4 regions of the Promicromonospora xylanilytica genome follow, and region 1 is predicted to be linked to each of the others. Evidence: riboswitches for the same ligand, from Rfam matches in the RefSeq annotation. Region 1 holds a riboswitch; each other region holds the start of a gene.
The links. Region 1 has a riboswitch for thiamine pyrophosphate ahead of thiO (glycine oxidase ThiO). Riboswitches for the same ligand answer to the same signal wherever they lie in the genome.

Region 1 (7,748 bases):
CGGCCGGCGTGCGCGGCGTCGTGCCCCGCCTCGACGGCGAGCCGCATGGCGCGGGCCATGCGCACCGGGTCGGCGGCGCGGGTGACGGCCGTGGCGAGCAGCACGCCGTCGCACCCGAGCTCCATCGCCAGCGCGGCGTCCGACGCGGTGCCGATGCCCGCGTCCAGGATCACCGGCACCGCCGACGCCGCCGCGATCGCCTCGATGTTGCGCGGGTTGGCGATGCCGAGCCCCGAGCCGATGGGCGAGCCCAGCGGCATGACCGCCGCGCAGCCCACGTCCTGGAGGCGGCGCGCGACGATCGGGTCGTCGTTCGTGTACGGCAGCACGGTGAAGCCGTCGTCGACCAGGACCTTGGCCGCCTCGACCAGGCCGATCGCGTCGGGCAGCAGCGTCACGTCGTCGGCGATGACCTCCAGCTTGATCCAGTCGGTCTCGCACGCCTCCCGCGCGAGCTGGGCGGTGAGCACCGCCTCCCGCACGGAGAAGCAGCCGGCGGTGTTCGGCAGGGCGCGGATGCCCAGGCGGGCGAGCAGACCCCAGATCGACGGGTCCCCCGCGCCGGCCGGGTCACCCGACGGCCGAGGCCGGGACACGCGCCGCATGGCGACAGTCGTCAGCTCGGTGCCCGACGCGACGAGCGCGTCCTCCAGGGCGAGCAGGCTCGCCGCTCCCCCGGTGCCCATGACCAGCCGCGAGCTCAGCGTCGTGCCGGCGATGGTGAGTGGTGCGTCCTGGCTCGGTGTGTCCTGGCTCGGTGTGTCCTGCATGTTCAGCCTCCCTGGACCGCGGTGACGACCTCGACGCGGTCGCCGGGCCGGACGGTGGTGGTGCTCCAGGCACCGCGCGGCACGACGGCGTCGTCCAGCGCGACGGCCACCCCCTGCGGTGCGCCGTCGACCACGAGGCCGGGCAGGAGCCGGGCGACCAGGTCGGCGACGGGCACCGGGGCGTCGAGCGGGTACGGCTCACCGTTGACGACGGCGGTGCCGGCCGAGCCGGTGTGCGGCTCGGGGCTCTCGCGGTGCGGCGTGGACGGGGCGGTGGTCATGCGGTGCCTCCTCGGGTCATGCTGTGCTTCCTCGGGTCGTGCTGTACGTGTCGGCGGACCTGTACGTCTCGGTGAACCTGTACGGGTCGGCGTACCGGTTGGCGGCTTCGACGGCGTCCGCGGCCCGCGCGCTGGACGGGGCCACGCCCAGCGCCTGGTCCACGGCGACGGCCGTCAGCGGCGTGAGCAGGATGCCGTTGCGGTGGTGCCCGGTGGCGAGGCAGAGCCCGTCGGCCGCCCGGCCCAGCAGCGGCGCGTTGTCGGGGCTGGCGGGCCGGGACCGGGTGGTGGCCTCCAGGAGCACGGCGTCGTCGAGCCCGGGCAGCAGCGCGCGGGCGTCACGCAGCAGGGCGAAGACGTCGCCCGCGCGGGTCAGGTGGTCGTCCTCGCGCTCGTCCGACGTCGCACCGACGACCAGCCGGCGCAGCCCGTCGGGGCGCGCCGCGCGGGGCACCACGTAGATCGGGCGGCCCTGGACGGTGCCGCGCACCACCACCGCCGGTGCGCGGTCGGCGGCGGCGTCGAGGCGCAGCGTCGTCCCAGGGGCCGGCCGGGTGGGCGCGCCCGCGAACAGGGTGCCGCTGGCGTGACCGGCGGCCAGGACCACCGTCCCGGCCACGTACCCGGCACCGGCCTCGTCGACCGCGCCGACCACCGCGCCGTCCGCCACTCCGTCCGCCCGGGTCAGCGAGACCGCGGCGCGGCGCACGACGGTCCCGCGCGCCGCGACGACGGCGGTCAGCGCCCCGTGCACCGCTCGGGGATCGACCCGGTGGTCGCAGGGTACCCACGCCGCGCCCGCGAGCCGCTGCCCGAGGGCGGGCTCGCGGTGCCGCGCCTCGTCGGGCGTGATCTCGGCCGAGCCGAGGCCCCACTCGCGGTGCAGGGCGAGCATCCGGCGCAGCGCGACCAGGTCGTCGCTGTCGTACGCCACGGCGAGCGTGCCGGTCGTGTCGAGCCCGACGGCGCCCGGTGGCAGCCCCGCGGCGCGCTCGAGCGCGGCGGAGAACTCCGGCCAGAGGGCGAGCGAGGCGGTGCCCAGCCGGGCCTGACCGGCCTCCCCGAAGCCCGCCTCCATGACGGGCGCGAGCATGCCCGCGGCGGCGTGGGTGGCGCCGTCGCCGGGCGACGGGTCCAGCACGACGACGCTCGCGCCGGCCTCCAGCGCCCGCCAGGCCGCGGTCAGGCCGATGATCCCCCCGCCGATGACGAGGACGTCGCACGCACGACTGCTCACATGTTCTCCCTTCGCTGGCATGACCCAGATCAGGTTCGACGGTCGGCGCTCACGCCCTCTCAGCCCCGAGCGGGGCTCCCGTGCACCCGACAACCTTATCCCCGCCCGTGAGGTGCCCGGACAAGGACGGGACGTCCGGCGGGGTCCGGCGTCTGCCTAGACTCGCGCTCGTGGACCCCCGAACCCGGCTCGCCGACGCCCGCCTCTACCTGTGCACGGACGCCCGCGAGGACACGAAAGACCTCGAACCGTTCCTGCACGCGGCGCTGGAGGGCGGCGTCGACGTCGTCCAGCTCCGGGACAAGTCCCTGGACGCCGCCCGCGAGGTCGAGCTGCACACCCTCGTCGCGCGGGTGGCCGCCGAGCACGGCGCCCTCTGGGCCGTCAACGACCGGGCCGACATCGCGGGACTGACCGGTGCGCCGGTCGTGCACATGGGGCAGGACGACCTCCCGCCGCACGCGGTGCGGGCCCTGCTCGGCGACGGTCCCGTGCTCGGCCGCTCGACCCACTCCCTGGACCAGGCGCTGGCCGCCGAGGCCGATGCGCGCGTCGACTACTTCTGCGTCGGACCACTGTGGGCGACGCCGACCAAGCCCGGCCGTGCCGCCGTCGGCCTCGACCTGCTGCGTGACGTCGCCGGCCGGGAGCCGGCCACGCCCTGGTTCGCCATCGGCGGGATCGACACCGCCCGGCTCGACCAGGTGCTCGACGCCGGGGCACGGCGCGTCGTCGTCGTCCGCGCGATCACCCGGGCGGCCGACCCGCGCGCCGCCGCGGCCGAGCTGCGGCGCCGGGTGACGGAGCGCGTGGGGAGCTGAGCGGGCGGGGCTGGGGGTCGGCGTGGGGTCGGCGTGGGGGCGGCGTGGGGGCGGCGTGGGGGTCGGCCGCGGCCGTGCGCGGGGTCGGCGCGAGACCGTGTCGAGCCGCAAGTTAACGGTCGTCCGGTGGCCTGACGGACGTCTAACCGCGAGCTAACGGTCATCCAGTGACCTGACGAACGTCGAACCGCAAGCCCCGCTTCCACCACGACGCCGAACCGAATGATCATGGTCGATCAGGGCTCTGATCGACACATGACTTGCGGCTCGGCACGACCAACGACTAGCAACTTGCGGCTCGGCACGACCGGCAACCAGCACCTTGCGGCTCGACACCACCAGCAACCCAACAACCTGCGGCTCAACACCGCCGGTGCCGGCATCCCGTCGGATGCCGGCACCGGCCCCCGTTTCGGCAGCGGGGCCGCCTTCCGCCTACTCGCCGGTGAAGACGAACGTCGAACCCGGCTCCTTCTCGATGTCCCCCTCACCGGAGTTGGTGACGGTCACGTCGGACAGGATCGCGTTGCCGCGAGCGCCGCCCATCGCGAGGATGCCGGAACCGTTGTTGGACTTGTCGATCCGTACGTTCGTGATGTGCACGTCGGGCATGTTCCCGCCGCCGTTCTTGAACTGGATGCCGTCGTAGGTGGAGTCGATGATGTCCGTGTCGCGGATGGTGACGCCGACGATGTCGTGCGTCTGGGGGAACAGCGTGATCGCACCGAACTCCTGGTCCTCGTTCCAGAAGGCCCCGCCGGTGCGGTAGAGGCCGTTGTTGGCGATGAGCGTCGTGCCGGAGAACGGCAGCGGGCTGTGGTCGGTGGCCAGCATGATGCCCGGGTAGTTCATCGTGTCGGAGATCAGGTTGTTCTCGATGCTGTTGTCGTAGCCGCCGTAGATCGCGATGCCGTTGGCACGCCACGGGAGCTGGACGGTGTTGTTGCGGAACGTGTTGTCGTGGCCGATGTCGACCGCCGGGTCCTTGACGTACGGGTTGGCCCAGACCGCGAGGGCGTCGTCGCCGGTGTTGCGCAGCGAGGAGTTGAGCACGCTGGAGTTCCGGGTGCCGTTGCTGAAGTTGACGCCGTCCGCGTAGGTGTTGCGGATGCGCATGCCGCTGAGCTCCAGGCCGTCGGCCGGGCCCCACAAGTCGGGGATGTTCGAGTAGTCGCGCCCGACCCACACCCCGACGTTGGCGTGCTCGATCCACACGTCGCTGATCTTCGTGTTCTGGCCGAACCGCCCGTTGAGCGCCACACCGCCCTCGGCGTCGCCGTCACCGCCGCGGATGCGTCCGGAACCGAAGATCGCGAGGTCGGAGATCTGGACGTTGTCGTCGATGTCGAACCCGAAGTTGCCCTCGTGCGGGTGGTTGATGCCGTCGGCGTCCTGGGGCTGGATCAGGCTGTAGAGCTGGGAGTGCCACATGCCGGCGCCGCGGATCGTGGTGTCGCTGATCCCGACCTGGTTGTGGTTGCCGCGGTTCAGCGGGTCGTCGGTGAGGATCTTCTGCTCCTGCCGCCACTGACCGGCGGGGATCCAGACGCAGTCGATCTCGCCCTCCTGGTCCGCCGTCACGGCGGCCTGGATGGCTGTCGAGTCGTCGACGCCGTCGTCAGGCACGGCGCCGTACTCGGTGATGGACGTGCACTGCGCGGGCTTGGCCGCGGGCGGGGCGACCTGCTCGAGCTCGACCAGGTCGATGATGTAGAACTCCGCGTCGTCGTCGGCGTCGCGCTGGAGGCGGAACACGGTGCCCGCGGGGAACGAGCGGCCGAGCAGGGCGTGCGACTCGTCGAAGAGCCGGCGGGCGTCGCCGCCGGGGGTGTTGGTCAGCCCTTCGGGCGAGTCCGTCGTCCCGTACAGCCAGGAGTGCCTCGACGAGAGGGTCAGCTTCTGCACGAACTCGCCGTCGGCGTACAGGCTGATCGTCTTCTCCTGTCCACCGCCTCCGGGCGCGTCGGGGATCGAGTTGCGCACGACTATCGAGTTCGTCTCGTTCGTGGACGTGAGCTCGACGTGCTGGCCGGTGCTGTTCAGCCGCACGGACTCGCGGCCCGACGACTCGGTGGCGAAGTTGGTGTGGCCGAAGGTGCGCAGCGGGTCGGCCTCCAGGAGCGTGCCGGTGTACCGGCCGTCCTCGGCCTCGTAGGTGGTGTACGGCACGGCGGCGCCGCGCCCGACGGTCACCGAGAGCTTGCCGGTGTTGTTGTCCTCGTTCGTCTCGTCGACGACGTCGGTCGCGTCGGCCGTCGCCGTCACCGTGGAGCCGCCGTTCACCGCGGTCCACGTGCCGTCCGGGGTGACGGTGACGGTCTCGCCGGCCGGCACCGCCGGCGTCGTACCGCCCAGGGTGGTCGAGCCGGCCACGACGCGGGTCACCGAACCCGCCGGGACCTGCTCGTTCCCGCGGTTGCGGACCGTGACCGTGAAGGCGACGTCCACGCCGACGGCGGGGTTGGCCGGGTCGGAGGACACGGAGACGACCTCCAGGTCCGGCCCCGGCGCCTCGCCCACGACGAGCGGTGTCTCCGCGTTGAACGCGTTGTCGGTCTCGTCCTGCTCGGCGACCGTGTCCGCCGGGTCGACGACCGCGCCCACCGTGTACTCGCCGGCGGGGCGGGTGCCCGCCTCGACGTCCACCTGGGCGCTGGCGCCGGGCTGCAGGGCCGCGACGTCCGCCGAGCCGACGGCGCTGCCGCCGAGCCTCGCATCCAGCGTGGTGCCGGACGACGCCCGGTCGCCCGTGTTCTCGACCGTGGCCGTGACGGTCACCGGGGTGGTCGCCGTGGGCTCGGCGGGGGACGTCGTCACCGCGGTGACGGTGAGGTTCGGGTTCGGGGCGGGCTCGCCGTACACCTCGAGCTCGGCGACCTGGCCGTTGCCGGCGCCGGTGTTGCCCGTGAAGCGCAGGCGCACGTCGGTGACGGTGCCCGCGACGGGGATCTCCACGAGGTTGCCGCTCGCGGGGGCGAACTCGTGCGCCGCGGAGTCGTCGAGCTCTCGCCACGGATCACTGCCGGACCGCCCCCAGACCGAGAACGTCTGGGTGCGCGGGCCCCACGCGCTGTCCGGGTTGAGCCGCACGCGCACGCTGCTCAGCTGCGTGGGCGCGGCCAGCGAGACGTCGAGGGTCGACGGGTACTGCCCGCCACCGCCCTCCCAGTACGTCCCGGTCTGCCCGTCCACCGCGTTCGCGGCGACGTACGTCCACTCCGTCGACGACGCCGCGGCCGGCCGGTCCTGTGCGTAGTTCGTGCCGGTCGGGTCGGACGGCGGGTCGGTGGGCGGGTCGGTCGGGTCGCCGCCACCCGTGGGCGTGCCCCACACCTGCAGCTCGGAGACCTGTCCGTTGCCGGCGCCGGTGTTCGCGCTGAACGCGAGCCGGATCTCGTCGGCCTGCCCGTCGACCGGGATCTCGACCTTGTTCCCGCTCGCGGGGTCGAAGCCGTGGTCCGCCGAGGCCTCGAGGGTGCGGAACGCGGTCTCGCCGTCGGACCGCCCGAGCACGCTGAAGGTCTGCGTGCGCGCCGCCCACACGTCCGCGGGCGGCAGCGTGACGACGACGCGCTCGAGGTCGGCCGGCTCGCCGAGGTCGACCGTGAGGTGCGCGGGGTACTGGCCACCGCCGCCCTCCCAGTACGAGCTCGTGCTGCCGTCGTTCGCGTTGGCCGCGGTGTACGTCTGCGTCACCGACGACGCCGCGATCGGCTGGCCCAGCGCGAGGTTGGTGACCTCGGCGGCATGCGCGACGGCGACCACGCCGAGCGGCACGACGAGTGCCACCGCCGCACCCGCTATGACCGTGTGCTTCCAGGGGATTCTCATGAACGTCCTCGTTCTGGGTCGGGTCGGCGTCACCGGGGCGACCAGGGCCGCACGGTGGCATGGTAGGTGAATTGCAGAGCATGCACTGCTTTGTGCTTGGCTTCTGTCAGGTTCTTGCATTCTTTCTGTATGGACGTTACGAGCACAGCCATGTCGGCGTCAAGGGGCGTGGCGAGGTGGCTCGTCGCCGTGCGACGCGCCGGCCGGTGGTTCACCGGCGGGCCAGCCTCGATTCAGACCCCGGACATCGGTGGTTGCGATGGTGAGCCGCGCTCCCGTGCCCGACCAGGGAGCGCTCGACCACGAACTGCACAGGAGCATCCTTGAACGACCATCACGCCGCCGGTACCGCCGGTCCGCTCAACGCCTCCCGGCGCGGTTTCCTGCTGGGTGCCGGTGCTGCCGGCGCCGGCCTGGTGGCGGCAGGGACCGCCACGACCGCGAGCGCCGCCCCCGGCCGTTCCCGCCCCCGTCGCGGCGGGTATGTCTGGCTCGCCGGTGACCACCACCTGCACAGCCAGTACAGCAACGACGCGATGTACCGCATCGACGACCAGGCGGTGCGCGCCGTCACCGGCGGGCTGGACTGGATGGTCGTGACCGACCACGGCAACGAGTCGTTCGCGGCCCACAGCATCGCTCCCCAGCGCCGGGACATCCTGGCCGCCCGCGAGCGGCACGGCGCGAACCTGCTGATCTTCAACGGCCTGGAGTGGAACATCCCCGGCGCCGAGCACACGACGTTCATGATGGCGCCGGGCGCCGGCGAGGCCGAGGCGCTGCAGGAGCTGGTGGACCGCTACGACGC
Region 2 (7,748 bases), on a different contig from region 1:
GACGGGCCGCCGCCGGAGCGGCTGTTCGACCTTGCCGACCTGCTCCAGCGCGCCACCGCCGACCTGGTCCGGGAGGGCACCGAGATCGCCCAGGGCCGTGCGCACGTGGTCACGACCGTCTACGAGGCGAGCCGAGGACGCGGGCCGGCCGCGCCGGCGGCGGAACGCATACCGGTCAGGATGGGCGACGAGCTGCTGGCCGCGTTCGGCTCCCAGGTGCTGCTCCAGCCCGTCCCCTACGGCACCGCCACGCTCTGCGACTGGACGCTGCGCCAGCGCAACCCCGTGCTGCTGGAGGGCGTACGCCACCTGGGCGACGTCGTGGCCGTGGCCACCAACTCGACCACCGTCGCGCTGGTCGGCACCGCCCACTTCAAGATCTCCCAGTACGGCTCCCTCGCCGAGTTCGTCGCCAGCCTCAACGGACTGTTCAGCGCGTGGAACGCCACGCTCGCGGACCACCTGCGGATCGTCGCGGCCATGCTCGCCGACCACGACGTGAACAACGGCGCCGACCTCGCGGAGCGCAAGGAGCGCCTCACGCGCGAGCAGCTGCGGCTGCACGAGTTCGCCTCCGAGGTCCGCACCACGCTGACCACCATCACCTCGCCCACGTTCCTGGCCTCCGCGCTGGAGTCCAGGATGCTGCGCCAGCTGCTGCAGGCGTCCCACTTCGAGCAGCAGGCCGCCGTGGTCACGGAGCGCCTGCGCGAGCTGCTGCAGGAGCCGATCGCCGCGCGCCTGGCAGCCCTGGAGCGCCTGCACGGCGACCGGGAGCGGGCCGCCGAGGCGAGACGTGAGCGCGGACGCCGTCGCCTCATGGACGGCACGCTCTCGGCCATCACGGTGTTCGCCGGCGTCTACGCGCTGATCGGCACCGTCCAGGTCGCGCTGGACGCCGGGCTGCTCAACGGCATCCAGGCGGTCGCCGCGACGGCCCTGGTCACGGTGGGGGCCCTGGTGACGGGTATCGCGGTGTTCAACTGGACGAGGGGGCGGTAAGCAGCACGGCCCCAGCCCACGCCCACTACCCGGCCAGCAGCCGCTCGCTCAGCTCCCACAACCGCCGTGCGGACGCCGGGTCGATCGAGTGCGACACGACGTCGGCCGTGATCTCCTCCGGCGTGGGCGGCGGCTGGTCGTCGTCGAGCTGCGAGACGTCGCTGTTGTTCAGGTAGAGCCCCCCGATGCCCGCCAGCAGCGGGCTGGTCGCCCCGAACACGATGGTCGCGGCGCCCTGGGCCTCGGTCTTCTTGCCGCGCTCGGGGTCGATGACCGGCCGGCCGGCGTCGTCGATCAGGCCCTGGGCACGCTGCTCCTCGACGCCCACCGCGCTGTTGAACGACGTCGTGGCGATCACCCCCGGGTGGGCGGCGAAGGCACGGATCCCTTCTCCGGACCAGCGCCGGTCCAGCTCCACCGTGAACAGCACGTTGGCTGTCTTGGACTGGGCGTAGGCGAGGCCCGGGGCATAGCCGCCGCCCGTGAAGTTCGGGTCGTCCCAGAGGATGTCGGACATCCGCTGAGCCCCGGACGTCGTGTTGACCACCCGTGCGCCACCCGCGGCACGCAGCGCGGGGCGCAGGCCGAGGGTGAGCTGGAAGTGGCCCAGGTGGTTGGTCGCGAACTGCGCCTCGTAGCCGCGGGCGTCCCGCACGATCTCGGCCGGGGCCGGATAGCCGGCGTTGTTGATCAGGATGTGCAGCGGGCGCCCCGAGGCGAGGTAGCGCGCGACGAACGCGTCGATCGACCCCGGGTCCAGGAGGTCGAGCCGGCTGACCTCCACCCGCTCGATGCCCGCTACCGCCGCCGCGGCACGCTCCGTGTCGCGCGAGCCGACGACGACCGAGGCGCCGACGCCGCTCAGCGCCCGGGTCGCTACCAGGCCCAGTCCTGAGTGACCGCCGGTGACGATCACGTTCTTGCCGGTCAGATCGATGCCGGCCAGCACGTCCTCGACCGTCGAGGCCGCCGTGAACCCGGTTCCGATGGGCCGTTGCTCGTGTGTCATGAAAGTTCCTCCCGTGCGATGGCGTGCTGGTCAGGCCGCGGCACGCTGGTCGGCGGGCCGACGGCGCAGCGGGGCCTGCTGGATGGCGGGCGGGTCGTAGGCCATGTCGAGGCGGCCGACGTCGGTGCCCGGCGGGACGATCTCGTCGATCCGGTCGAGGATCTCGTCGGTCAGGGCCACGTCGACGCCCGCGAGCGCACTGTCGAGGTGTTCCATGGTGCGGGGGCCGATGATCGCGGACGTCACGCCCGGGTGGGCGATGGCGAACGCCATGGCGAGGTGGTTCAGGGGCACCCCCGCGTCCTGGGCGACGGGGACGAGCTGCTCGACGACGTCGAGGCGATGCTCGTCACGCAGGTGCTCGAACCCGTACCGGGCGCGGTGCGTGTCGTTGGCCTGCCCCTTGCGGTACCGGCCGGTGAGCAGGCCGCCGGCCAGCGGGCTCCAGACGAGGGTGCCCATGCCGTGCTGCTGGGCGACCGGGAGCACGTCGCGCTCGATCCCCCGGTTGAGGATGGAGTACGGCGGCTGCTCGGACCGGAAGCGCTCCAGCCCGCGCCGCTCGGCGACCCACTGCGCCTCGACGATGTCGGCGGCGGGCATGGACGACGATCCGATGGCACGCACCTTGCCCGAGTTGATCAGGTACGTCAGCGCCGCCAGCGTGTCCTCGACGTCCGTCTCGGGGTCCGGGCGGTGGATCTGGTAGAGGTCGATGTGGTCGGTGCCGAGCCGCCGCAGGGAGTTCTCGACCTCGGCGATGATCCAGCGGCGGGAGTTGCCGCGGTGGTTGGGGTCGTCGCTCATCGGCAGGTGCACCTTGGTGGCGAGCACCACGTCGTCGCGGCGGCCCTTGAGCGCCTTGCCCACGATCTCCTCGGACTCGCCGTGCGAGTACGCGTCGGCCGTGTCGATGAAGTTGATCCCGGCGTCGAGGGCCCGGTGGATGATCTTGACGGAGTCGTCGTGGTCGGCGTTCCCGACCGCGCCGAACATCATCGCGCCGAGTGCGTAGGGGCTGACCTTGATGCCGGTCCGCCCGAGGTTGCGGTACTGCATGCGTCCTCCTGGGGTCATGGTCTGGTGAGCGCACCGTCGATGCCGTAGTCTCGGAACTAAGTGGAACGCTCTTCCAGAACTATATGGAAAGGCATTCCGGATAGCAAGGGATGGGAGCGAAGTGACCCAGAACACAGCGCCGCGCGCACTGCGCGCCGACGCGCAACGCAACGTCGACGCCCTGCTCGACGCAGCAAAGGCCGTCTTCGGCACGTCGGGCGTCGATGCGCCGGCGAAGGAGATCGCCGACCTGGCCGGCGTCGGCGTCGGCACGCTGTACCGGCACTTCCCCAAGCGCTCCGACCTGGTCAAGGCCGTGTTCCAGCACGAGGTCGACGCCTGCGCCGACGCCGCCCCCGTCCTCGCCGAGCAGTACGCGCCGGTCGAGGCGCTCGAGCGGTGGCTCCACCGGTACACGGAGTTCCTGGCCACGAAGCGCGGGCTCGCCTCGGCCCTCCACTCGGGCGACAGCGCCTTCGACGCCCTGCCCGCCTACTTCCTCGGGCGGCTGGGCCCCGCGCTCGGCTCGCTGCTCGACGCCGCGGTCGAAGCGGGCGCCGTGCGCGCCGTGGCCAGCCCCAAGGACCTGCTGTACGCCGTCTCGAAGCTGTCCCTGCCCATGGCGGACGAGGGGCCGGACCACGGCCGCCGCATGCTCGACCTGCTGGTCGACGGACTTCAGCACGGGGCACGACCGGTCTAAGGTGGACCGACATGGCGCGGGGCGCCAGGGCGAGAGCCCGGCTGAGATGCACCCGTGAACCTGCTCTAGGTAATTCTAGCGAAGGAACGCCTCATGGGTCCCGATCCTGCCCTGCCCTCCGTCGTGCGCACCCGTGCGCCCGGCCACCCCGTCGTGGCGCTGACGATCGCCGGTTCCGACCCCTCGGGCGGAGCCGGCGTCCAGGCCGACCTGAAGACCTTCGCGGCCCTGGGTGGCTACGGCTGCGCGGTGCTCACGGGCCTGACGGCACAGTCCACGACCGGTGTGACCCGGGTGCTGCCCGTACCCGGCGACATGGTCACGGCGCAGCTCGAGACGCTGTTCGCCGACGTGGCGGTGGACGCGGTGAAGATCGGCATGACGTCGGACGCCGCCGTCGGCCGGGCGATCGCGGCGACCCTGCGCGCGCTGCGGTCCGCCGGCCCCGCGCCGTACGTGGTGCTCGACCCGGTGATGGTCTCGACCTCGGGCCACCGGCTGCTCGAACCCGACGCCGAGGCGGTGCTGCGCGACGAGCTGCTCCCCCTGGCCGACCTCGTCACGCCGAACCTGCCCGAGGCCGCCGTGCTGCTCGGCGTCGAGAAGGCGCGGGACGCCGTGGAGGCCGCCGACCAGGCCCGCACGCTGCTGAAGCTCGGGCCGCGGTACGCCCTGGTCAAGGGCGGGCACCTCGTCTCGGCCGAGTCGGTGGACCAGCTCGCCGGTCCCGGGCCGGACGTGGTCGCGCTGACGGCCCCGCGGGTGCCCACCCGGAACACGCACGGCACGGGCTGCACGCTCAGCTCGGCGTGCGCCGTGCTGCGCCCGCGGCACGACGGCTGGGAACCGGCGGTGCGCGCCGCCAAGGACTACCTGACCGGTGCGCTGCGGGCGGCGGACGACCTGGTGATCGGCGGCACCGGCACGGCGCCCGGACCGTGGAGCGGGCACGGCCCGGTCGACCACGGCTTCGCGGACCGGAGCGCCTGACCGGCCGCGCACGCCATGATCTGCGGGCCACGCCATGATCCGCGGCTGACCGCCTCGGACGCAGAAGATGGCGTGGCCTGCGGAAGATGGCGTGGCAGGACGGCCGCGTCAGGCCGACGTGAGGATCTCCCCCGCGCGCCGGCGCGCCCACGCGTCCGCCTCCAGGACGCCCTCGACCGAGCCCGCGTCGCCCGCGGCCGTCGTCGCGTGCTGCTCCACGACGGCAGCCACCGTGTCGACGATGTCGAGGAACCCGATGGCGCCGTCGTGGAACGCGTCCACGCACACCTCGTTCGCGGCGTTGTAGACGGCCGGGTGGGTGCCGGCGGCCTCGCCCACCTGGCGGGCCAGGCGGACGGCGGGGAAGGCGTCGTCGTCCAGGGGCAGGAACTCCCACGTGGCGGCCTTCGTCCAGTCGATCGCCACGTCGACGTCCGGCAGGCGGTCGGGCCAGGACAGGCCGAGCGCGATGGGCACGAGCATCCGCGGCGGGCCGGCCTGCGCGATGGTGGAGCCGTCGGCGAACTCGACCATCGAGTGGATCATCTGCTGCGGGTGCACCACGACGTCGATGGCGCTGAACGGCAGGTCGAAGAGCAGGTGCGCCTCGATCACCTCGAGGCCCTTGTTCACCAGGGTCGCCGAGTTGGTGGTGACCACACGCCCCATGGCGAAGTTGGGGTGCCGCAGAGCCTGTGCGGGCGTGACGTCGCGCAGCTCCGCCCGCGACATGCCACGAAACGGCCCGCCGCTGGCCGTCACGACCAGCCTGCGCACCTCCGACGGCGCGCCCGAGCGCAGCGACTGCGCGATGGCGGAGTGCTCCGAGTCGACCGGCACGATCTGCCCCTCGTGCCGCACGGCCGCCTTGACCAGCGCGCCACCGACCACGAGCGACTCCTTGTTCGCGAGCGCCAGCGTCGAGCCGGCGGCGAGCGCGGCGAGAGTGGGTCGCAGGCCGACCGACCCGGTGATGCCGTTGAGCACCACGTCGCTCCCCCGGCCGGCGAGCTCGGTCGCGGCGTCGGGTCCGGCGAGCACCTCGACGCCGTCGGCCCCCGCCTCGCCGAGCAGGGTGGTCAGTGCGGGGCGTGCGGCGGCGTCGGCCACGGCGACGGCGCGGACGCCGAGGTCCGCGGCCTGGCGGGCGAGCGCCGGCAGGTCCGAGCCCCCCGCGGACAATGCGTCCACCCGGAACCGGTCGGGGTTGCGCCCGATGACGTCGATGGCCTGTGTGCCGATGGAACCCGTTGAGCCGAGGAGGGTGACGCTTCGCATGGGCACATCCTGTCAGCCCTCGCCCGGCTGCTCGGCACGGCCCCTGCCGAACATCCGCCAGCCGCGGACCACTCCGCGCGGGTCGGGCACGGGGGCGTCGGCGGCCTCGAAGCCGGCGTCCTCGGCGAGCGGGACCACGTGCAGGCCGAAGTCCGCGAGGATCACCGGGATCGCGCGGATCGCCGCCCGGTCCTTCTCGCGGTCCGCCTCCGACAGGTCGGCCCAGGGACGCAGGTCCGGGTGCAGGCGGCGGGCGTCGTCGCGCTCGGGAGCGTAGGACCAGCCGTCGGCGAGCTTGTCCGCCATCCAGCGGTCGTGCTCGTCAACAGCCCGCGCGTCCACCATGGGTTCGGGGATGCGGCCGTGCTCGGTGTCGCCGGCGGGCGCGACGGTGCAGCCCATCTGGCGCAGCCGGTCCGGGATGGCGCGCACCTGGGCGCGGTTCGCGGCGCGCAGGTCGTCGGACAGGTCGGCCCAGGAGACCATGGCGGGGCTGCTCTCCCAGGCCACGCCGCGCGCCCGCTGGTTGCGCAGGTAGGTCAGGTGCGCGGAGACGGCCATCAGGTCGTAGACGTCGTCGTGCACCAGCGCGCCGGGCGCGGTCGCCTTGCGCAGCAGCGAGCCCGGTTCGACGACGTCGAGCCGCCCGCCGAGGTCGTCGAGGATCGCGCCGTCGTGGGTGCCGAACAGCCCGCCCAGCCCCGCGAGCCGGTTGAGCCGGAGCACCACCGCGCCCTCGCCGGCCCGCCAGAGGTCGCTGTCGCGGAGGGCGTTGCGGAGCGCATCGCCGTCGTCGTCGTGGCACACGTAGACGCGCTGGGGCGTGCCGAGGGCGCGCACCTCGGCGAACGTCTCCACCGGGACGAGCCGGCACGCCGAGCGCACGCTGGGCCAGCGGGTCCGCAGGGTGCGGGCGGCATCCTGCGCGCCGGGCCCGACCAGGGTCACGGTGAGCGGCTCTCCGCCGGACGCGATCTCGACGCTCCGCAGGCGGGCGAAGGCGACGACGAGCGCACGGCCGAACGTCCCGTGCCCGACCACCGAGATATGTGGGGCGTCGCCGCGGGCGGCCGTCTGGTCGCGCCGGGCCAGGGAGCGGGCGACCAGCTCGCCCAGCGTGAAGAAGTCCACCCCGGGCTGGGGGTGGCTCAGGTGGCGGGCCTGGAGGGCGAGCGCGAGCTCGGGATCGCTGACGTGCGCGTTCAGCCGCAGTCCGGGCACGTCGGGGGCCCGTTCCGCACGATTGGCCACCGCGACGGTGAGCACGTTGACGCCGGGCTCGTCGTCCTCGCTCTCGCAGGCGTACAGCACCGCAGCACCGGCCACCCCCGCGTTGCGCAGCGACTCGGCGTCGCCGGTGGCGGTCCGCGCCACGAGCGCTCCCCGGGCCGCGAGCGCCTCGGCGATGACGCCGGCGGCGGGCGTGCGGCCGACCACTATCGCGTGGCCGCGCATGCGGCGGGTGCGCATCAGCGTGAACTGGTCGGCGAACAAGGAGCGCACGGCCTCGAACACGGCGGAGCCGGTGGCGACCGGCGCGAGGAAGCGCGCGACCTGGAGCTGCCAGGGCAGGTCGCCGCCCTCGTTCGTGGCCTCGGCGCCGAGCACGAAGAGCTGCACGGTGTAGTAGACGACGTCCCACACGGTGGTGCCCCAGGCGAAGTCCGGGGAGGCGCGGTAGAGCCAGAAGCCCCACAGCCCCAGACC
Region 3 (7,748 bases), on a different contig from region 1:
CTGGTTGCCCGAGCGGCCAAAGGGATCTGACTGTAAATCAGACGGCTCAGCCTACGTGGGTTCGAATCCCTCACCAGCCACGTGACGGACGGGGTGTCATCCAAGCGGATGGCGCCCCGTTCTCGTTCCCCGAAGGGCTCGTTCGGGCCTGTCGGGGTGCTGGTTGGACGGCGCGGCGTACCTCACACCCGATTCGATTTCACGCCAGGCCGGAGGGCATGTAGAGTCTTCCTCGCCGCCCCGATAGCTCAGTCGGCAGAGCGTCTCCATGGTAAGGAGAAGGTCAAGGGTTCGATTCCCTTTCGGGGCTCTGTGATCGACGCGGGGTCGTCCGTCCTCCTCATCGGCTCGCTGGTGAGAGAATAGCGGCGGACGGTCTCGCGTTCAGTCACGCGCGGCGGGGTAGCTCAGCTGGTCAGAGCGCACGACTCATAATCGTGAGGTCGCGGGTTCGAGCCCCGCCCTCGCTACCAAAGCAAGTACATCCGTTCGGCGTCCACTGCCGGACGACGAGAAGACACATGGCGCCTCCCTCTCGAGGCGCGGAGGTGAGAGCCATGGCAAGCAAGAGTGCGGATGTCCGCCCGAAGATCACGCTCGCATGCGTGGACTGCAAGGAGCGGAACTACATCACCAAGAAGAACCGGCGCAACGACCCTGACCGCCTGGAGCTGGCGAAGTTCTGCCCGCGCTGTGGCAAGCACACGTCGCACCGCGAGACTCGCTGAGTCTCGGTAGCAAGCTCACACCGACGTGGCGAACGCTGACTTCGAGGGCCGGGTCTATCCGGCCAACGCCCCCTACTCCGTAGGCCGCGAGAAGATCCGCGAGTTCGCCAGTGCCGTCGGTGCCACGCACCCCGCGCACCACGATCTCGTGGCGGCGCGGGGTTCTGGCTATCCGGACCTGGTCGCCCCGCCCACGTTCGCGGTGGTCGTGGCGCAGCGCGCCGAGTCGCAGTACATCAGCGACCCGGCCGCGGACATCGACTTCTCGCGCGTGGTCCACGCGGACGAGCGCTTCACGCACCACCGCCCGATCGTCGCCGGCGACGAGCTGACGACGGTGCTCCACGTGGACCGGGTCGTCATCCGCGGCGCCATCAGCATGGTGACCACGCGCTGCGAGATCTACGCGGTGCCGGAGAGCGTCGAGGTGCCGTCCCCCGAGGCCGACGCCCTGGGCGAGTCCGTCGCCACCGTGACGTCCACGCTCGCGATCCGAGGTGAGGACGCATGAGCCGTCCCGACATCGCCACCCTCGCCGTCGGCGACGTGATCGGCACGCGCACCGTCACCTTCGACCGCGCGGCCCTCGTCCGTTACGCGGGTGCGAGCGGCGACCTCAACCCGATCCACTGGAACGACAAGGTCGCCGAGGGCGCGGGTCTGCCCGGCGTGATCGCGCACGGCATGCTCACCATGGGCACCGTCGTCGGCCTCGCGGTCGACTGGGCGGGCGACCCCGGCGCCGTCGTCGACTACCAGACGCGGTTCACGAAGCCCGTCGAGGTGCCCAACCCGGGCACCGCGTCGATCGAGGTCACAGGGACGATCGGCCAGATCGACGCCGCCGCGGGCACGGTCCGCGTGGACCTGGCCGTCACGGTCGACGGAGCCAAGGTGCTCGGCCGTACCCAGGTGCTCGTCCGCCTCTGACGCCGAGTCGGGCCCGGCGGGCTCAGCGCTGTTTCACCTCCAGGCCTTCTCATGCGCGCCCCGATCGGGTGTGATTCTCTCGTCCAGGTTTACGGACTCGACGAGAGGATCCCCGCGTGACGTCACGACGGCGCATCACAGCCTTGGCCACAGCGGCCGGGGTACTCCTTCCACTCATTCCCCTCTCGGCGGCCGATGCGGCCCCGACAGCGGCCGATGCCGCCCCGACAGGGGGCGACGGCGTCGTCGCCTGCGCCCCGGTTCTCGCCGCCGGTTCGCTCGACGAGGCCTTCACCGCCGCCGCCGAGGCGACCGGAGTCCCGGCCGACCTGCTCAAGGCGGTGTCGTACATGGAGTCGCGCTGGGACCAGCACGCCGGCCAGGTCAGCGCCGACGGCGGCTACGGGGTGTTCAACCTCGCGGGCGGCGCGGGGCCCGGCCACGCGCACGGCGAGGGGTTGCCCCTGTCGGCGGTCACCGACAAGCAGGGCCCCGCGCGCGAGGGCACCCCGGAGCTCGCCCGTGCGGCGGCGCTCACCGGTCTCGACCAGGCCACCCTGAAGTCCGATGCGCAGGCAAATGTCTGCGGCGGTGCGGCGCTCCTCGCGTCCTATCAGGCCCAGGCGGTGCGGGACGGCGCGACCGACGACGCCGCTACCGGTGCCGCCACGACCGACACCGATCCGGCCGCCACGACGTCGAACACCCTGGCCGCCTGGCAGACCGCCGTGTCGCGGATGAGCGACGTCGAGAGTTTCGCTACACAGGTGTACCGAACTCTTCGTGAGGGTGCCGGCACCACCACCCCGGCGGACGGAGCGGTCGTCCTCACCGGCAACCGGGACGTCGTCGTGCCGCGGACGGCCGGCAGCAGCGACCCGGAAGCGGACTGCCCCGAGGACCTGGGCTGCGAGTGGCTGCCCGCCCCGTACGAGAAGGCGTCCCCTGACCTGCCGGACGGTACGGGGGACTACGGCAACCACGACCAGGCCGACCGCACCGGCGCGGGCGGCCCGTCGCTCGACTACATCCTGATCCACGACACGGAGACGGCCTACCAGCCCACGGTCAACCTGGTGCAGGACCCGACCTACCTGGCCTGGAACTACACCCTGCGCTCCTCGGACGGACACGTCGCGAACCACCTCGACCCCGCCGACGTCGGCTGGCACGCGGGCAACTGGTTCATGAACATGCACTCGATCGGCCTGGAGCACGAGGGCTGGGCGGGTACGGGCGCCTGGTACACGGAGGCGATGTACCAGGCGTCGGCGGCGCTGGTACGTCACCTCGCGGCGGAGCACGACATCCCGCTGGACCGGGCGCACGTCATCGGGCACGACCAGGTTCCGGGCATCCTGCCCGGGTACACCAAGAACGTGCACTGGGACCCGGGTCCGTACTGGGACTGGGACCACTACTTCGAGCTGCTCGGCGCACCGGTCGGCGGTGACCTGGAGGCGACGACGAACGTCGAGCCGGGTGACGTCGTCGAGGTGCGCACCGGATATGCCGAGAACCCGAACCTGGTGACGGGCTGCGAGGCGGCGTCTCCTGGTTCGGGCGACTGCGTCGAGGGGGCGGGGACCAACTTCCGATACCTGCACCAGGCGCCGTCGGACGACGCGCCGCTGGCGAAGGACCCGGGCTGGAAGCCGGACGGGTCCGACGGCAGCACCTACGCGAGCGACATCAGCGCGCGCGTGCAGTCCGGGCACAAGCTCGTCGTCGACCGGGTCGAGGGCGACTGGCTGGGCGTGTGGTGGGCCGGGTCGCTGGCGTGGCTGCACAACCCGGCCGACCGGCCGGTGGTGGTGCCCGCCACGGCGAAGACCGTCACCGTCGCCGGTGACGCCCCGGCGCCGGTGTTCGGCCGCGCGTACCCGGAGGTGGACGCGTACGAGGAACACCCGGGCGTACCGGTGCAGGAGGTCACGCCGATCGAGTACCGGGTCGGCGTGGAGCAGACCTACGCGGTGGCCGACGACCACGTGCCCTCCGACTACTACCGGGCCGCCACCTTCGACGGTTCCGGGCCGGGCGACCGCACGGTGGTGCGGGGCGACGACGTGTACTACCAGCTGTGGCTGGCCCACCGGCACGTGTTCGTCAAGGCGGCCGACGTCGAGCTGCACGACCCGGTGGTCGCGGATGTGACCGGGCCGACCATCGAGGGCCGGGCCAAGCCGGGGAAGGTGCTGACGGCCGACGCCGGCACGTACCTCCCGGAGGACGTCTCCGTCACCTACCAGTGGCTGCGCGACGGCGAGCCGGTGCACCGGGCGACCGGCCCCCGGTACCTGGTGACGGGCCACGACCGGGGTGCCGAGCTCACGGTCGAGGTCACGGCGTCGGCCCCGGGCCACACGCCGGCGACGTACACGTCCCCACCGAAGCCCATCTCGCCGAAGTAGTCATTTGGCGAGGTAGTCGGTTGGCGAGGTAGTCATCCAGCGAGGTAGTCATCCAGCAGGCGCTGGATGACTACCTCGCCAACCGACTACCTCGGCGAGGGGCGGCTACCAGTTGGGCGTGACCCCCGGGACGTTGCGGGGGAGCTTCACGTCGTGCGGGTGGTAGACGTACGTGATGCCGTCGGTCGACGTCTGCCACACGCGCTCGAAGTTCTCCCGCGTGTACACCGAGCGCACCGCCTCGTTGCTGGCCTTGTTCGGGTCGTTGATGATCGGGTCGCCCTCCGCGGTGAACCCGATCAGCGTGACGATGTGCCCGTTCGTGCCGTAGCCGGCCTCCGGCATCTCCTCCTCCTCGAAGTTGATCGAGAGGATGAGCGGGATGCCGGCCTCGATGAACCGCTCGGCCTCCGCGAGGGAGCGCAGCCGGGTCACGAACGAGTCCAGGCCGAACGTGCTCGCGTACGCGGCGTTGAACGGCCAGTTGCCCGCGCCCTCGTACGCGTAGTCCCACGTGTGCATGGCGGCGTAGTCGACCTGCGGGTCACCGTTCGGCGCCTCGATCCCCTCCAGCTCCTCCGGCGGGACCTCCCGGCCGTAGGAGTACAGCACCATCGTGGACGACGTCGGCGAGCACCACACCTGACCGCCGCCCCCGAACTCGGGGTACTCGCCGCGGTGGATGTTCTGGCTGTACCGCGGCACGTCGAGCTCGACCGCGCGGCCGAGCGTGAACTCGGTGGTGCCCGGGTAGTGCGAGTCGGGCAGGTACTCGTTGGTCATGGTGGTCACCATGTCCAGCCGCGGGGAGACCCGCGTGCCCTCCGGCCGGTACAGCGTGGCCCGGGTCTGGAAGGCGACCGGTTCGTGGCCGGACTTCGCCACGTAGGTATCGGTGAAGAGGTACGCGTCGTCGTCGGTCTGGCCGTTCACCGAGGTGCGGTGGATGTCGCCGACCTCGCCGTCGGCGGGCGCGAACTCGTCGCCGGACGCCCAGCGGCTCATCACGAACCACTTGGTCCACGTCCCGTCGGCCTTGCGCCCGCGGAACTCGATCTCCACCCAGGTGCCCGTCGGCGTGACGGCGTTCCACGAGCTGACCGACTCGTCGACCGGGTACCCGGTCTCGACGACCGGCGAGGTCCACCGGCCCGTCTCGTAGCTGACCGGCGTGCCGTCGCCGAACGGATCGGTGTACTCGACGGTGTCACCGGCGCCCCGCAGCACGAGCCCGCCCCTGGCGCCCGGCCGCAGGTTCTCCGACTCGCCCGCGCGCAGCTCGTGGTACCCGTCCCAGGTGGTCAGCGTGATCTGGTTGTCCGACGCCGTCGTGCCTGCCTCGGGCGCGCCCGTCGCCGGCACCGCACTCGCCACGATTCCTGCCTGCACCACGAGCGCTCCCGTCGCTGCCAGCGCGAACGCCCTCGTCCGCAGCTTCTCTCGGATCGACATGCCTGCCTCCATGTCCCGGGCCCACAACGGGATGGAGTGGGCCGTTGACCTTCTTTACCAGACCCGAGGCCGGGACAGAAGGGTTCTGCCCCCAGGTGATCTGACAGCCGTCATGGTGCTAACGTCATCGCGATCCCACGGGTGCCTCGCGCAGGGGCTGAGATCGGGCTGGACGGCCCGGGACCGTTGAACCTGTCCGGTTAACACCGGCGTAGGAAGCAGGAGTCTCATGATGGAGAACACCCAGTCCCGCACGCTCGCGTACGAGCACGAGCACGACGGCGGGCACAGCACACCGCACGAAGAGGACGGCCTGCGTGTGCCGGTCACCGAGATCGCACTGGCCCCCTCGCCCGACGGCACCCCGAACGAACCGGTGCGGGTCTACCGCACCCAGGGGCCCGGTTCCGACCCGGTGCGCGGTCTCGCTCCGGCCCGAGAACCCTGGGTCGTGGCGCGAGGAGACACGCAGGAGTACGACGGCCGCCGTCGGGCGCTGACGGACGACGGCAGGGGCGCCGTGCGCCGGGGCGCAGCCTCGCAGGAATGGCAGGGCGAACGGCGCAGGCCGCGCCGCGCGCTCCCCGGGCGGACCGTCACCCAGATGCACTACGCACGCCAGGGCGTGATCACCCCGGAGATGCGGTTCGTCGCGGTACGCGAGGGCTGCGACGTCGAGCTGGTGCGCAGCGAGGTAGCCGCCGGCCGGGCGATCATCCCGAACAACGTGAACCACCCGGAGTCCGAGCCGATGATCATCGGCAAGGCGTTCCTGGTGAAGGTCAACGCGAACATCGGCAACTCGGCCGTCCACAGCTCGATCGCCGAGGAGGTGGAAAAGCTCGAGTGGGCCACCAAGTGGGGCGCCGACACCGTCATGGACCTGTCCACCGGCGACGACATCCACACCACCCGCGAGTGGCTGCTGCGCAACTCGCCCGTCCCCATCGGCACCGTGCCCATCTACCAGGCGCTGGAGAAGGTCAACGGCGACGCGAGCGCGCTCACCTGGGAGGTCTACCGCGACACGGTGATCGAACAGTGCGAGCAGGGCGTCGACTACATGACCGTGCACGCCGGCGTGCTGCTGCGGTACGTGCCGCTCACGGCCGACCGCGTGACGGGGATCGTGAGCCGCGGCGGGTCGATCCTCGCGGGCTGGTGCCTCGCCCACCACCAGGAGAACTTCCTCTACACCCACTTCGACGAGCTCTGCGAGATCTTCGCGGCCTACGACGTCGCGTTCTCCCTGGGCGACGGGCTGCGGCCCGGCTCGCTCGCCGACGCGAACGACGAGGCCCAGTTCGCCGAGCTCGACACGCTCGCCGAGCTGACCAAGCGAGCCTGGGAGCACGACGTCCAGGTCATGGTCGAAGGTCCGGGGCACGTCCCGTTCCACCTCGTCCGCGAGAACGTGGAACGACAGCAGGAGCTCTGCGAAGGCGCCCCCTTCTACACGCTCGGCCCGCTCGTGACCGACATCGCGCCCGGCTACGACCACATCACCTCCGCCATCGGCGCGACCGAGATCGCCCGGTACGGCACGGCGATGCTCTGCTACGTCACGCCCAAGGAGCACCTCGGCCTGCCGGACCGCGACGACGTGCGCACCGGCGTCGTCACCTACAAGATCGCCGCGCACGCCGCCGACGTCGCCAAAGGGCACCAGGGCGCGCGCGACCGGGACGACGCCCTGTCCAAGGCCCGCTTCGAGTTCCGCTGGCGCGACCAGTTCAATCTCTCGCTCGACCCGGAGCTCGCCGAGGCGTACCACGACGAGACCCTGCCGGCCGAGGCAGCGAAGACCGCGCACTTCTGCTCGATGTGCGGGCCCAAGTTCTGCTCGATGCGCATCTCGCAGGACATCCGGGACGAGTTCGGCGGCGTGCAGGCCCAGGCGGCGCTCGCGGACGCGGCGGTAGCGGACGGCATGGCCCAGAAGTCGGCGGAGTTCCGCGAGTCGGGCGGCGACATCTACCTCCCGACCCCCACCCTCCGCCCCTGACCCTCCGTTGAGTGCTGGATCTTCGCCCCGTCCACCGCCCGGATGGGGCGAAGATCCAGCACTCAACGGGTTGGGCGGGGCGGGTCAGGTCAAGTGGGGGACCGGGCCTGTCGTCGTCCCCTCGACCAGGCTGACCGGGAGCACCACCGACTCCGGCTCCTCACCGGCGAGCAGCGCGATGACGGCCAGGCCGAGCGCACGACCCTTCTCGACGAGCGG
Region 4 (7,748 bases), on a different contig from region 1:
GCCGCGATGGCGAGCATGACCGCCGCGGCGACCGCGGGCGCCGTCCTGGTGAGTCTCGTGCGAAGTCTCATCGAGCGTCCTCCCTCGGAGCACCCAGGGCCGGCGTGCCTGGGCTACTGAGAGGTTAGAGAAGATTCACCCGGAATGCGTCGAATCTAGACGGGAATTGACGCGGCCGTAACACGCTGCCCGGTCCTGCGCAGACCCAGCGCGATGACGACCCCCACCACGGCGTGCGCGACAACCAGGGTCACGACCGCTCCGGGCGTGGTGCCCGCGATGGCACCCAGCATGGAGGCGAGCAGCACGACGCCGCACAGCACGAACCACACGAGCTCACCGCCGCCGCGCACCAGACGCGCGATCAGCACTCGCACGCCCCAGCCGGCGAAGCCCGCCGCGAGCGCGGCGACCGCCATCGCCACCACCGAGACGGCCTGTACCTCCGCGCCGAGCCGCGCCTCGAGATTCGCGCCGAGCGCCGCTCCGATCAACCACACCGCCACGGCGGCCACGGCCGCACCGAACGGCACCGCCCAGGCGGGCCACCGGCGGCGGGCTGCTGAGATCTCGGTCATGGGAGTTCCTCCTCCTCGGCACGTCCGTCGTGCCTGGAGCCAGCCTCCCGGGTACCGGCCCCCAGGACATCGGTCTGCGGTACCGCACCGACCGGTCCTTCAGGCGGGTGCGCCCCCTACTGCGGTCGGTCCCGCGCGGCGGTCGCGCCGAGGAACTCCGCCACCCGGTCCGTCGCCGGGGCCGCCCGCAGCTCGTCCGGCGGGGCGACCTGCAGCAGGCGGCCCTTGTCCATCACGCCCACCCGGTCGGCCACGACGGACGCCTCGGCGTGGTCGTGGGTGACGAACACCGCCGTCGTCCCGGTCTCGACCAGCGCCGCCCGTACGTCGCCCGCCAGCCGTTCGCGGAGCTGGCGGTCGAGGGCGGACAGCGGCTCGTCCAGCAGGAGCAGGCGGGGCCGTGGGGCCAGGGCCCGCGCGAGCGCGACGCGCTGCTGCTCCCCGCCGGAGAGCGTGGGCACGGCCCGCGCCTCGTAGCCGGCGAGCCCGACCAGGTCGAGCAGGGCGGTCACGCGGGCGTCGCGCTCCGCCCGGGACAGGTCCTGGACCTCCAGCCCGTACGCCACGTTCCGCCGCACGTCCCGGTGCGGGAACAGCTGCCCCTCCTGGAACATCAGCCCGAACCGGCGCCTGTGCACCGGCACACCGGTGAGGTCCTCGCCGTCGTAGACGACGTGGCCCCCCGACAGCGGCTCCAGCCCGGCCACCGCGCGCAGCAGCGACGACTTGCCGCACCCGCTGGGGCCGAGCAGCGCCACGACCTCGCCGGGCTCGACGGTCAGCGACACCCGGTCCACCGCCGTGACGCCGCCGGCGCCCCCGTACCGGACCGAGACGTCCCGGACCTCCAGCCCCGCCATCAGAACTCCCCTCCGGCGCGCTCGTCGCGCAGCCGCTCGGCCACCATCATCACTGTCGCGGTCAGCACGGCGAGCACCACCGACGCCGCGAGCGCCATCCCGTAGTTCTCGGCGCCGGGCCGCCCGATGAGGCGGTAGATCACGACCGGCAGGGTGGCGCCGTCGGGCCGCGCGAGAAACGACGTGGCGCCGAACTCGCCGAGCGACACGGCGAACGCGAACCCGGTGGCAAGCCCGACCGAGCGCAGGGCGATCGGCAGGTCCACGGTGCGCAGCACGCGGCCCGGTCCGGAGCCGAGCACCGCGGCGACCTCGCGCAGCCGGGGGTCGATCGCCCGGAGCACCGGCAGCACGGTGCGCACGACGAGCGGTACGGCGACGACGGCCTGCGCCACAGGGACGAGCAGCCCGGAGGTCCGTAGGTCGACGCCGAGCACCGGCTGGTCCATGGTGACGAGGAACCCGAAGCCGACGGTCACGGCGGACACCCCGAGCGGGAGCATGAACAGCGCGTCGAGCGTCCCGACGGCGCGGCGTGCGCCGACGGAACGTGGCCTGCGGGACACCACGAGCGCCACGAGCCCCCCGACGACGAGGGAGATGACCGTCGCGGTGAGCGCGATCCGCAGCGACGTCGCCGTGGCCTCCCAGACGGTCACGACCAGTGCGTTCCGTTCGCCGGTGGTGCCGAGGGCGACGTAGTTGCCGGGCCCCCACGTCCCGTCGGGCTCGCGGAACGAACGGGTCACCAGCCCGGCGAGGGGCAGCACGATGAGCCCTGCGACGATCGCGGCGCCCACCAGTGCCGTCGCGACGTCCTGCGGCGACCGCCACGACAGGGGCCGGGCCGCACCGCGCGAGGAGACGAGCCGCAGTGCCGCCTCACGTCGGCGGCGCGCCCGGGCGGAGACGGCGAGGGCCGCGGTGATGACCACGAGCTGCATGATCGAGAGCACCGAGGCGGACCGCAGGTCCAGGAACTGGGTGGTTCGGGTCCAGATCTCGGTCTCGATGGTCCCGTAGCGCGCGCCGCCGAGCACCAAGACCACGCCGAACGCCGTGGCGCAGAACAGGAACACGACGGAGGCCGCCGACGCGACGGCGGGCGCCAGCGACGGCAGCGTCACCGTCCGGAACACCCGTGCGGGTCCGGCCCCGAGCGACGCGGCGGCCTGCTCGGTCCGGGGGTCGAGTCGCTCCCACAGCCCGCCGACGGTGCGCACCACCACCGACACGTTGAAGAAGACGAGGGCGATGACGATCCCCGCCAGGGATTCCTCCAGCCCGAGGAACCCGAGGGCGCCGCCGGGCGCGAACAGGGTGCGGAACGCGACGCCGACCACGACGGCCGGCAGCACGAACGGCACGGTGACGAGCCCGCGCACCAGGCTGCGGCCGGGGAACGAGCGCCGGTAGAGCAGGTAGGCGAGCGGCAGGCCGAGCAGCACGGAGAAGGCGGTGCCGAGCACGGCCTGGGTCAGCGTGAACCCGACGAGCCGCCAGGTGCGCGGGCGCTGGAGCACCTCGGTGAAGCCGCTGAGGTCGACCGCGCCTTCGGGCACGAAGCCGCGGACCACGAGCGCGGCCACGGGCCAGGCGAAGAAGATCGCGAGGAATCCGAGCGGGACGGCGACCGCTGCCGCCCACAGCAGCGGCGCGGTTCCCCGCCGGCTCAGCCGAGCACTGTCTCGGTCCACCGCTCGATCCACTCGTCGCGGTGCTCGCTCACCTCGGTGGGCTCCACCTCGTACGGCTTCTCGGCCTGGGGTGCGAACTTCTGCCAGTCGGCGGGCAGCTGCACCGAGGGGTCCGCCGGGTACATGTACATCGACTCGGGCAGCGCGGCCTGGACGTCCTCGGTCAGCAGGAAGTCGACCAGCTCCTGCGCACCCTCGGGGTTGTCGGAGCCGGCGAGCACGCCCGCGTACTCGACCTGGCGGAAGCAGGTCTCGAGCAGGGCGCTCGTGGTCGACCGAGACCCGTCCTCGCTCACGGTGAACGCCGGCGACGTCGCGTACGACAGCGCGAGGGGGCGTTCTCCGCCCTCGCCGGCACCCGAGAAGTCCACGTAGTACGCGTCCTCCCACGAGTCGGCGACCTTGACGCCGTTGTCCGCGAGCGATGCCCAGTAGTCCTCGAACCCGTCCTCGCCGAACGCGCCGATCGTCGCCAGCAGGAACGCGAGCCCCGGGGACGACGTCGCCGGGTTGGTCACCACGAGCAGGTCCCGGTACGCGGGGTCGGCCAGATCGTCCAGCGTCCTCGGCACCTCGAGGCCGGACTTCTCGAACCAGGCCTCGTCGACGTTCACGCAGACGTCGCCCTGGTCGACCGGCGTGAGTGCTCCACCGAGCTGCTCGGCGCCGTCCGGGAGGCCCGGAGGCGCGTACTCCGCGACGACGCCCTGCTCCAGCGCGCGGGAGGCGAACGAGTTGTCGATGCCGAACACGGCGTCGCCCAGCGGGGCGTCCTTGGTGAGCACGAGCTGGTTCACCAGCGTCCCGGCGTCGCCCGCCGCGCTGACCTCGAGGGTCATCCCCGACTCCTCCTCGAACCGCTCGACGAGCTGCTCGTCGAGGGCCCAGGAGTCGTGGGTCACGAGAGTCACGGTGCCGGACGCCGACGGGTCGCCCGCGCCGGTCTCGGAGCTGCCGGGCCCGGAGCCGCCGCAACCGGTGAGCAGGAACGCCACCGAGAGCGCTCCGGCGATCGGTCCAGCGTGGACGGTGCCCCCGTGGGCACCGGAAAGACGCAACATCATGCCTCGACTTCCTCCGCCGGTGTGACCCGGATCAGGTTCAAGGGTCTGCGGTGGTCCGCACTCTCAGCGCTGTCGGGCGCTCCCCTGTCGTTTCCAGGCAGCCTACTGGCCCTTCGGGCGCTACGGTGTGAAGGTGGCCCAGATTGAGACGGAACAGACACTCGCCGAGAAGGTCGGCACGCTCGCCCTGACGCTCGCGGCCGGCTGGGCCGCGCAGAAGGCGGTCAGCATGATCTGGAAGGGCGTGACGGGCAACGACGCGCCCAACAAGCCGGACGACCCGGAGCTGGACCTGGTGCAGGCCACCGTGTTCGCGGCGGTCGCCGCGGGAACAGCGGTGTTCGCCAAGCGCCTGGCGGCGAAGGGGGCGTCGAAGGCCGCCCTGCGGATCGCCGCCCGCCGCTCGGCGCACTAGCCGGTCCAGCCCCGAGGCCGGTCCTGCCGGTGGCAGCGCTCAGCGCGCCGCCGTGCGTGGCCGCCGGGTGAGCAGCGGGTCGTGCCCGCGCGGCCTGCCCACCGGCTCCACGCCGTCGAGCGCGCGGGTCAGCGCCGCCTGCGTGATGCCGGTCTGACCCTCGGTGCGCAGCCTGGTCATGACCTGGTCCGCCGCCAGCCGCAGCGGGATGCTCACCCTGCTCGCGACGTCGAGCAGCAGGTGACCGGCCGTCTCCTCGTCGACTCCGCGAACCGCCATGATCACTCCCTTGGCCTGCTCGATCACGGCCTGGCTGACGAAGGCCCGTGTCACCACGCCCTCCGACCGCCGGGTCAGCACCTCCTTCTGGACCGGCGTGGCGTCGACGACGTATCCGACCAGCTCCGGTGACCGGTCCGGGCCACCCCGCACGCCCTGACCGATGACGACCACCGAACGCGTACGGCCCTTGCGGTCGACGATCCGGTGCGAGCACGCGAACGGCCGGCCGAGCCGCAGCGCCTCGGCGGCGGCGCGGACGATCCGGCTCCGGTCGTCAGGATGCTTTCTCGAGCGCAGCGCCTCGAGGCATGGTTCCACCTCGTGCCGCTTCCACCCGTGCATGGTGTAGATCTCGTCGGACCACCACCAGCCGCCTGACGTGAGGTCGACGCGAAACCGGCCGACCAGCAGATTGGTACCGAGGCCCAGGGCGTGTGCCAGATCGCCCGCCGAGAAGCTCGGGGACGGTGTCGCGGCATCTCCTCCGGCGCCGTCCACAACACTGAGTGCTGGCTGTGGGAATGAGGCCATCTCAACCTCCCAGATCCGGTGTGGACCGGGAGCCGCTTCATGACTCCGCGCCATCGATTGTAGAGCGGTTCACCGTCTTCGACAGCCCGGGCGAGCCTCCCGCCGTCCCTGGCGCGCTGCGAGTGCCCAGGCCTCGTGCCAGCCTGAAGTCGCCCGCAGCGACCGACCACCGGCACCGGAGGTGCACCGTGAGCGAGACTCCCCATGACGTGACGGCGGCACCGGGCCCCGCGGTCGAGGACGCGCCGAACCTCCTGGCCCCCGGCCCGCTGCGCGCCGACGTCGTGGTGGTCGGTGCCGGCCTCACGGGCGTCGTGACGGCCCAGCTGCTCGCCGACGGCGGAGCGGACGTCGTGGTGCTCCACGCCGGCACCGCCAGGTCCACCACCACCGCCCGCTCGACCGGCAAGCTCTCGGTGCTGCAGGGCACCCGGCTCGCGCGCGTCGCGCGGTACGGCGACGAGGTCGTACGGGACTACCTCGCGGCCGGCTTCGCGGGCCTGGGGTGGCTGCGCCGCACCCTCGAGGACCTCCACGTGCCCGTCGACAACCGCGACGACCTGACCGTGGCCACCGCGCCGGAGCAGGTGGCCGACGTCGACGCCGTGCTCGCGACCTGTGCCCGCCAGGGGGTCGCCGGCGCGCAGTGGGAGGAAGACCCGCCCTACCCCACGAAGACCTACGGTGCGGTGCGGCTGCCCGGCCAGGGCCAGGTCGACCCGCTGCGCATGCTCTCGGCACTCAGCGCCCGCCTGCGGTCCCGTGGGGTACCGGTGCACGACGGCGTCCGGGTCCGGCAGGTGCGCAGGCTCCGTTCGGGCGTCGCGCTGCGCACCAACCGTGGCACCGTGCTGGCCGACCGCGTGGTGCTCGCCACCGGAGTCCCGCCCGGCCGCCTGGGCGGCCTGTTCCTCCGGCTGGAGGCCGGCCGGAGCCTGCTCACCACCTGGGACGTCGCGGACCCCGGAGCGCTGCCGCCCGGCTTCGCCGACACCATGTCCATCACGGCGGGGTCGCCCGTGCGCTCCCTGCGCCTGGCCGACGGCCTGCTCATGGTCGGCGGCGAGGGTTACACCGTCGGCAGGGAAGCCCGACCCGACCGGCGGCTGGCCGCACTCGACGAGTGGACCCGCGCCCACCTCCCGGTCGGTGCCCCTCGGCACGCGTGGGCGGCCCAGGACTACAGCAGCGACACCGGCCTGCCGCTCGTCGGTCCCGTGCTGCCCGGCGACGACCGCGTGCTCGTCGCGACGGGGTACGCCAAGTGGGGCCTCACCAACGCCGCCGCCGCCGGGCTGGCGCTCGCCGGCCGGCTCCTCGGCGAACCCGTCGAGTGGGGCCCGACGCTCGAACCGCTGGCCCGGCCGCCCCGGCCGACGACCCGCACCGCTGCCACCTTCGGCGAGCAGACCGCCGGCTGGGCCTGTGCCACCACCCGCCCCTCGGGCGGACGGCCGGGCACCGTGCACGTGTCCAGGACCTGCCCGCACCTCGGCGGCGTCGTGCGGTGGAACGACCAGGAGCAGTCGTGGGACTGCCCCGTGCACGGATCCCGCTTCGCCGCGGACGGGACCCTGCTCGAAGGACCGGCGACGGAGGACCTCGCACGGCGCTGACCTGCAGGAACATACCTCCGACGGCGAATGTCACGCGGGGCGACGGTTCGAGATGCGAGTGCTCCGGGGGGCAGCGAACGTAGAGGAACCGGAAGAAGCCCGGTGACGACCATCCGTGGAGGTCACTGTGCGAGTTCTCGGCGTGAACGCCCTCTTTCACGATCCGTCGGCAGCACTCGTCGTGGACGGCCACGTGCTCGCCGCGGCCGAGGAGGAACGGTTCAGCCGGCGCAAGCACGGCAAGCGGCCCGTCCCGTTCGCGGCCTGGGAGCTACCGGAACAGTCGATGCGCTGGTGCCTCGACACCGCAGGGCTGGCACCGAACGACCTGGACGCGGTCGCGTACTCGTTCGACCCGGCGCTCGCCAAGCCGGCCGACGAGATGGGGCTGCCCGACCCGTGGGACTGGCTCCGGCGCCAGTACGCCGAACGGGCGCCCCAGTTCATCGCCACGGCGCTCCCCGGGCTCGACCCGGCCACCGTGCGCTTCGTGCCCCACGAGGTCGCCCACGCCGCGTCGGCCGCGCTCGCCTCCCCGTACCGCACGTGCAGCGTCATGTCGCTCGACGGCCGCGGCGAGCGCTCCTCCTACCTCGCGGGCCGGTACACCGACGGCCGGCTGGAGGTGCTGGCGAGCCAGGAGCTGCCGCACTCCCTCGGTCTTGTCTACGAGTCCCTCACCGAGCACCTCGGCTTTCTGCGGTC

Region 2: linked by a shared signal. The riboswitch ahead of thiD (bifunctional hydroxymethylpyrimidine kinase/phosphomethylpyrimidine kinase) and the one ahead of thiO (glycine oxidase ThiO) in region 1 are both predicted to bind thiamine pyrophosphate.
Region 3: linked by a shared signal. The riboswitch ahead of thiC (phosphomethylpyrimidine synthase ThiC) and the one ahead of thiO (glycine oxidase ThiO) in region 1 are both predicted to bind thiamine pyrophosphate.
Region 4: linked by a shared signal. The riboswitch ahead of ACYVK7_RS03695 (thiamine ABC transporter substrate-binding protein) and the one ahead of thiO (glycine oxidase ThiO) in region 1 are both predicted to bind thiamine pyrophosphate.

Annotation. Positions count from the first base shown of each region.
Region 1 is NZ_BAAGRP010000007.1:291,816-299,563, forward strand. It holds gene ACYVK7_RS09120 (thiazole synthase) at 1-770, opposite strand, end outside; gene thiS (sulfur carrier protein ThiS) at 773-1,051, opposite strand; gene thiO (glycine oxidase ThiO) at 1,068-2,288, opposite strand; TPP riboswitch at 2,278-2,380, opposite strand; gene thiE (thiamine phosphate synthase) at 2,459-3,109, shown strand; gene ACYVK7_RS09140 (CARDB domain-containing protein) at 3,545-6,940, opposite strand; gene ACYVK7_RS09145 (PHP domain-containing protein) at 7,264-7,748, shown strand, end outside.
Region 2 is NZ_BAAGRP010000074.1:47,393-55,140, reverse strand. It holds gene ACYVK7_RS23125 (hypothetical protein) at 1-1,002, shown strand, start outside; gene ACYVK7_RS23120 (SDR family NAD(P)-dependent oxidoreductase) at 1,028-2,011, opposite strand; gene ACYVK7_RS23115 (aldo/keto reductase) at 2,042-3,070, opposite strand; gene ACYVK7_RS23110 (TetR/AcrR family transcriptional regulator) at 3,192-3,773, shown strand; TPP riboswitch at 3,781-3,877, shown strand; gene thiD (bifunctional hydroxymethylpyrimidine kinase/phosphomethylpyrimidine kinase) at 3,867-4,763, shown strand; gene dxr (1-deoxy-D-xylulose-5-phosphate reductoisomerase) at 4,872-6,041, opposite strand; gene ACYVK7_RS23095 (RyR domain-containing protein) at 6,054-7,748, opposite strand, start outside.
Region 3 is NZ_BAAGRP010000075.1:389,046-396,793, reverse strand. It holds tRNA gene ACYVK7_RS25950 (tRNA-Tyr) at 1-80, shown strand, start outside; tRNA gene ACYVK7_RS25945 (tRNA-Thr) at 238-310, shown strand; tRNA gene ACYVK7_RS25940 (tRNA-Met) at 397-473, shown strand; gene rpmG (50S ribosomal protein L33) at 558-728, shown strand; gene ACYVK7_RS25930 (FAS1-like dehydratase domain-containing protein) at 754-1,239, shown strand; gene ACYVK7_RS25925 (MaoC/PaaZ C-terminal domain-containing protein) at 1,236-1,658, shown strand; gene ACYVK7_RS25920 (N-acetylmuramoyl-L-alanine amidase) at 1,775-4,072, shown strand; gene ACYVK7_RS25915 (C39 family peptidase) at 4,178-5,524, opposite strand; TPP riboswitch at 5,654-5,759, shown strand; gene thiC (phosphomethylpyrimidine synthase ThiC) at 5,754-7,529, shown strand; gene ACYVK7_RS25905 (LacI family DNA-binding transcriptional regulator) at 7,614-7,748, opposite strand, start outside.
Region 4 is NZ_BAAGRP010000003.1:18,214-25,961, reverse strand. It holds gene ACYVK7_RS03715 (CocE/NonD family hydrolase) at 1-71, opposite strand, end outside; gene ACYVK7_RS03710 (DUF6069 family protein) at 156-578, opposite strand; gene ACYVK7_RS03705 (ABC transporter ATP-binding protein) at 695-1,438, opposite strand; gene ACYVK7_RS03700 (ABC transporter permease) at 1,438-3,135, opposite strand; gene ACYVK7_RS03695 (thiamine ABC transporter substrate-binding protein) at 3,111-4,196, opposite strand; TPP riboswitch at 4,191-4,295, opposite strand; gene ACYVK7_RS03690 (DUF4235 domain-containing protein) at 4,333-4,614, shown strand; gene ACYVK7_RS03685 (PAS and ANTAR domain-containing protein) at 4,654-5,427, opposite strand; gene ACYVK7_RS03680 (FAD-dependent oxidoreductase) at 5,616-7,043, shown strand; gene ACYVK7_RS03675 (carbamoyltransferase family protein) at 7,186-7,748, shown strand, end outside.